Thiosulfativibrio zosterae: one gene and its partner. Each later gene encodes a partner of the first gene's protein in a complex. Links are inferred from orthologs where the notes say so. Each region holds a gene or a part of one and is shown on either strand. Other genes may lie near its edges.

Region 1 (3,269 bases):
ATGTCCGTCGCCTAATACGATGTATTTTTGTGACGTCAATCCTTCTAATCCCACCGGGCCACGCGCATGGAATTTGTCGGTTGAAATGCCGATTTCAGCACCCAAGCCATATTCAAACCCATCGGCAAAACGCGTAGAGGCATTCACCATCACCGAGCTGGAATCGACCTGTGCTAAAAATTGACGCGCACGGGTGTAGTTTTCGGTAATGATGGACTCGGTATGTCCAGAGCTGTATTGCGCAATATGCGCCATGGCTTCTTCAACATCCGCCACCACCTTAATCGACAAAATCGCATCCAAATATTCAGTCGCCCAATCCTCATCGCTCGCCGCATTCATTGATACTATGGCTTGTGCCTTAGCGCAACCGCGACATTCCACACCTTTTTCTTGATACATTTTAACCAGGCCTGGTAGGATTTCAGCTGCCCTAGACTCGGCAATCAATAAGGTTTCCATGGCATTACATACGCCATAACGATGGGTTTTGGCGTTATAAGCCACTTTGACCGCTTTGTCGGCATCAGCATCTGCATCAATATACACATGACATATACCATCTAAATGTTTAATGACCGGCACGCGCGCTTCTTCGCTGATGCGAGCAATCAAGTTTTTGCCTCCACGCGGTATAATCACATCCACGAATTGTGGCATGGTAATCAAAGCGCCCACCGCAGCTCTATCCGTGGTTTCGACCACTTGCACTGCGGCAGTGGGTAATTCAGCCAATTCCAAACCTTTTTTGATGCAACTCGCTAAGGCTCTATTAGAAAATGCCGCTTCAGAACCACCACGCAAAATTGCTGCATTCCCCGATTTTAAGCATAAGGCCGCCGCATCAATCGTCACATTGGGACGCGATTCGTAAATAATTCCCACCACCCCTAAAGGTACGCGCATTTTACCGACTTGAATTCCGGATGGGCGGTAGCTCATATCAGAGATTTCGCCAATCGGGTCGGCCAAATTGGCGATTTGACGCAAGCCTTCTGCCATGCTTGCAATGCCTTTGTCCGTAAGGGTTAAACGGTCTAACATGGCCGCGTCCAAACCATTGGCTTTGCCCTGTGCTAAATCTTTAGCGTTTTCAGCTTTTAAAAACTCAGCTTGCGCTTCCAAGCTGTCGGCCATTGCCAACAAGGCTTGATTTTTTTGAGCCGTTGAAGCCGTCACCAAAATGCGACTGGCCGCACGAGCTTGCTGACCTAAGGTTTGCATATACGCTTGAATATCCATCTCTATCCTCTCTACTGAGCCATCTTTACCACTAAATCATTTAAACTGAGCCAAGCATCGCCTTTACGAATGCCCTTAATTTCAAAATCGGCTTGGGTGCATAAGCGCAAGAGTTCTTGCCAGCCCTGCAACGACTGACGCCGCAATGCTTGGGAATATTCCGCTTGCTTGCTGTTCCAAATAAATAACTGTTTGTATGCCTGTGCCAAACTGACTTTTTGCTGTAACTCGCACAGTTGCACTAGGGTGCGCACTTCTTTGGCCAACAACCACAAAATAATTGGCGCCTCTAAACCTTCTTGTTTAAGGCGATTTAGAATTTGCAACGCATAGGCGGTTTGCCCAGTGAGGGCGGCGGTGCTGAGTGCAAATAACTGATAATGCGCTTGGTCGGCAACATTATTTAAAATGTCTTGCACCTGCAGTTGCGTGCCTTGCGCAAACAACAAGCTGAGTTTTTCCATTTCTTGGTCTGCGGCTAATAAGTTGCCTTCAACCCGTTCCGCCAAAACGTTCGCGGCTTCCAAATCCAAACTCAGTCCCACGCTCAGAGCGCGTTGCTGACACCAGGCAGGCAAGGCTTTCAATTCAATAGGTCGAGATTGCACCACCAAACCGGTTTGCTCAATCACCTGCACCCATTTGCTTTTGGTTTGTTTGCCATCCAACTTTTCGCACAAAATCACCAGCACAATTTCAGGTGGTGAATCATGCCGCAACTGCGCCCACTTTTGAATGAAATCGCCCCCGACTTTTCCAGGTGCACCGCTGGGCATCGACAATTCAATCAAACGGCGTTCGGCAAATAAAGAACCGGCTTGGGTATCCATTTCAAGCGATTGCCAATCAAATTTGGCATCGACTTCATAGGTGTCACGCTGCAAATAATCTTGGTTTTTAGCAAACGCACGGAACGCATCTAACGACTGGCGAATCAAAAGCGGCTCTTCACCATAAATCAGCACTATCGGCGGCATAGTCAGCTGAGCGGCTTGCAGTTGTTTAATAAAGGCTGGGGCAACAATCATTGTGTGGCGGGAACCTTTTTAGATTCTGCATTCGCGTTGGCACGGGCGCTGGCTCGTGAAATGCGATCAATCATCTGTAACGCCACTTCTTGTACCATTTGTTTTTGCAAACTTTTCAGTTCTTGATTTGCTGCTAATGCTGCGGCGCTGTCTAAACGACGATCCCGAAAACTGCTGGCCGTGGCTTCTACCACTAAAGTATTGTCGGCAACCTGCCAAGCACTGAAAGGCTGTGAGAGTTTAATCAGTTCAGAAGCCGTATCTCCCTGCGCCGTTAAACTGGTTCGCGACGCTTGAGTCTGCGTAGGCGACAAGCGAATCTCCAGTTCCGCTTGCGCCAAACCATCCACCACTTCTACACCCGACATTTTAAGTTGCTGCGTTAAAGCGTTCACCAAATCCGCGCGAACACCAGATGCCGCAGACAGTTTTACGGTTTGAAAACTCATCGTGCCGACTTGGTTTAAGCCTTTTAAATGAAAGCCACAACCGCTTAATAACCCTAAAAACACCCAAAAAACGCCCAAAACTAACCAGGCCTGGTTAGTTTTGGGGCGATTTTGAAGATTATTAAGCATCTTACCCTTTTACCACGATATTAACTAAACGACCTGGCACCACAATTTCTTTGACGATTTCAAATCCATCAATATATTTAGCGGCACCTTCACAGGCTTTTGCCATTGCTAAAATCATGGCTTTATCCGCATCGGCTGCCACTTCTATTTTGCCGCGCAATTTGCCATTGACCTGCACCATGATTTCAATTTCATCTTTCACCAAGGCGCTTTCATCTAGCTTAGGCCAAGCTTGCTGAACCACCAAGCCTTCTTTGCCTAAAGCAATCCATAAGCTTTGGGCAATGTGCGGTGCCATGGGTGACAACATCAACACCAACAGCTCAAGCGCTTCTTGCATGACGGCTTTGCCTAAAGCCGAGTCATCTTGGAATTTGGTGAGTTCATTGAGCAACTCCATGGTGGCGGCGATCGCGGTGTT
Region 2 (3,174 bases), 2.0 Mb from region 1 along the record:
TTTTTAATTAAAAAATTAACCGAGTGATTGTATCACAACCTGAGTTAAATAGGTGAATTAGAAAGGGTTTAAGGCGTTTTAATGCGCTATTTTGGCGCTTTTAGCTGCAGATTTTAGTCCGAAATAATTTGGCCGTGTTTGACCTGAAATATTTGAGTGGTTTTTGGGTTCAACACGCTGACCAATTCTTCTGCGGTGGTGCTGATAATGTGTTGGATATTCAGGCAGTCCAGCAGCTTTAATAGCGTGAGCCTATGCTGGGCATCCAGCTCGGCTGGCAGGTCGTCAATTAACATAATCACAGGGGCGTTACTGTGTTTTTCATAGACACTGGCTTGGGCTAATAATAAAGCGCATACAAATAATTTTTGTTGGCCGCGCGATAATTTAACCAACGCATCTTGGCCATCCAGTTTAAAACTTAAGTCGGCGCGATGACAGCCATACTGAGTAAATCCTTGTTGGGCATCTTTGGCATAGTGGTCTTGCAGCAATTGGGCCAAACTTGCGGCGTTTTTGGGCCAGCCAGATTTATAGCCCAGCTGTATGTCTAGTTGTAATTCTGGCATCATCGCTTGGCAAAACTCATCCAAGTAAGGTTTAAGTTGTTCGGTGTAGGCTTGCCGAATTTGATGAACCTGTTCGGCGGTTTCTAGCAGTTGTGCATCCCATAAAGTGGTTTGCGCTTTGGGGAGCTTTTGACGCAAAGCATGATTGCGTTGTTTTAGAATGCGCTGATAATGACGCCAAGCTTGGCTAAAAGTGGGGTATTGATGAAAACAGCCCCAGTCTAAAAATTGGCGGCGGGCTTTGGGGCCTTCTTCAAGCAAACGATGGCTTTCGGGGGTTAAGAGTTGTACCGGCAATTTATTGGCCAAGAGTGCCTGGCTGTGAATGGTTTCGCCATTCAGCCGCAAGGTGCTAGAGTGTTCGGTGCGGTTTAGGCCCAGTTTATGGGTTTGACCGTCTTGCTCCACTTCGGCAAACAGGGTTAAGTCGGCGTGGGTTTGTTGAATGAGTTGCGAGGGTTTAACCGTTCTAAAAGACCGCCCAGTGGCTAAAACCCAAATACCTTCAATTAAAGAGGTTTTGCCAGCGGCATTATCCCCCACAATCAGATTCAATCCTGGGGCCAGTTTTAACCAGGCCTGGTCAAAATTACGGAAGTTTTGCAGAGAAAATTGGGTGATTTTAGCCAAGGTTAAGAAAGTGTCTTGAGGTTATGACTGTTTAAAGTGATTTAAACAGTCACAGAATTGCTAGAGGAAAATGCTAGAGGCGCATCGGCATAATAACATGCTGACATTCACAAACATCGGTTTGAGTTTCAAACAAACAGCTGCTATTGGCATCTTTCATACGCAGGGTGACTAGGTCATCATTTAACGAATTTAGAACATCCAGCAGATAGTTAACATTAAATCCGATTTCCATTTCTGGGCCTTGATAATCAATCGCCATGTCTTCGTGTGATTCATCTTGTTCAGAGTTTTGCGCATGCACCGATAACAGATTGGCTGCTAAGGCAAAGCGAATTCCTTTGAATTTATCGTTGGATAAAATGGCGGCGCGCTGTAATAGATTGCGGAACAATTCACGATCAGTTTGAATGATTTGATCATTGTTTTGCGGGATAACACGGCGGTAATCAGGGAAGCGACCATCGACTAATTTGCAAGTAAACACGGTATCTTCTAGACGCACGGTGAGGTAATTTTTGGCTAACGAAAACTCAATCAAAGAATCATTATCACTCATCAACTTTTGTAACTCTAAAACCCCTTTACGCGGCAGAATGGCTTGGGTAGGTACTAGGCCTTCGGTTGATAGCGTGGTTGCGCAGGTTGATAAACGATGGCCATCGGTTGCCACCACGCGTAGCGCGCTTTGATTGATGTCAAACAACATACCATTCAGATAAAAACGCACATCTTGGCTAGCCATGGCAAAGGCGGTGTTCTGAATAAGTTGTTTCAATTGGTGCTGTTGCAGTGCAAAAGAGATTTCGGTTTGCGTTAAGTCTATGGTTGGAAAATCATCAGCCGGTAAGCTGGATAATTTAAAGCGCGAACGCCCAGCTGACAGGTCACAACGGCCGTCTTCAAAATTCAAAACAATGGTTAAGCCTTCAGGCAAAGAGCGCACGATGGTCATTAACTTAATGGCAGGTAGGGTGATTGCGAAATCGCCTTGTGAGCTTTCGAGTTCAGTTTGCGCACGGGTTTCGATTTCTAGGTCAGAAGCCGTAACCGTTAGGGTATTTTGTTGAATTTGTAACAGCACATTGCCTAAGATTACCATGGTTTGGCGTTTTTCGACCACGCCTGCCACGGTTTGTAGCGCACGCAATAAACTTTCGCGAGAAAGGCTAATTTTCATAGTAGATTCCCTGTCATCCTAGTCAATAAATGGGTTGAGACCTTTGTTCGTGCAAAGATATCAGTTGGTGATAATTCTAATTAAAGCGTTAAAGTCTTCGTCAAAGCGGTGATCGGTTTCACGCAGTTCTTTGATTTTTCGCACCGCGTGTAATACCGTGGTATGGTCGCGTCCACCAAAGGCATCGCCAATTTCAGGCAGGCTGTGATTGGTGAGTTCTTTAGAAACCCCCATCGCCATTTGTCTTGGGCGCGTGATGTTGCGGGTGCGTTTTTTGGATAATAAATCCGCCACTCGAATTTTATAATAATCGGCTACGGTTTTTTGAATGTTTTCTAAGGTGACCATTTTTTGTTGCAGTGCCAGCAAGTCCTTCAAGGCTTCTTTGGCAAGTTCAACTGTGACGGCTTGTTGGGTAAACTGCGCAAAAGCCCCCACGCGTTTTAGAGCGCCTTCTAAATCACGCACATTACCACGCAGGCGTTTGGCAATGAAAAACGCCACTTCATCAGGTAATAACAAGCCAAACTCAGAAGCCTTTTTCATCAAAATGGCAACGCGCATTTCAAACTCTGGCGGTTCAACGGCAATGGTTAAGCCCCAGCCAAACCTTGATTTTAAACGGTCTTCTAACCCATCCACTTCTTTGGGAAAGCGGTCACTGGTAAGGATGACTTGTTTGTTGCCTTCTAGTAAATGATTGAAGGTGTGAAAGAATTCTTCTTGAGATTGGTCTTTATTGGCAAAAAACTGAATATCATCAATGAGCAAGGCATCTAGCGAGCGATAAAAGCG

The links.
Region 2: the proteins of holA (region 1) and dnaN are in contact, whole or in part, in a cryo-EM structure (PDB 8GIZ), measured with the Escherichia coli proteins. The link is inferred for Thiosulfativibrio zosterae from one-to-one orthologs.

The regions. Positions count from the first base shown.
Region 1 is NZ_AP021888.1:2,030,958-2,034,226, forward strand. The notes cover bases 263-3,205. They hold holA (DNA polymerase III subunit delta), read right to left. Parts: upstream 2,271-3,205; coding sequence 1,254-2,270; downstream 263-1,253. Other genes in these bases: THMIRH_RS09370 (glutamate-5-semialdehyde dehydrogenase), read right to left, coding at 263-1,242; THMIRH_RS09380 (LPS-assembly lipoprotein LptE), read right to left, coding at 2,267-2,848; leuS (leucine--tRNA ligase), read right to left, coding at 2,850-3,205. Outside these bases: more of THMIRH_RS09370, read right to left, coding at 1-262; more of leuS, read right to left, coding at 3,206-3,269. UniProt on the Escherichia coli protein: Part of the beta sliding clamp loading complex, which hydrolyzes ATP to load the beta clamp onto primed DNA to form the DNA replication pre-initiation complex.
Region 2 is NZ_AP021888.1:631-3,804, reverse strand. Bases 327-3,174 are described here. They hold dnaN (DNA polymerase III subunit beta), read right to left. Parts: upstream 2,380-3,174; coding sequence 1,273-2,379; downstream 327-1,272. Other genes in these bases: dnaA (chromosomal replication initiator protein DnaA), read right to left, coding at 2,440-3,174; recF (DNA replication/repair protein RecF), read right to left, coding at 327-1,199. Also shown: more of recF, read right to left, coding at 114-326. UniProt on the Escherichia coli protein: Confers DNA tethering and processivity to DNA polymerases and other proteins. Acts as a clamp, forming a ring around DNA (a reaction catalyzed by the clamp-loading complex) which diffuses in an ATP-independent manner freely and bidirectionally along dsDNA.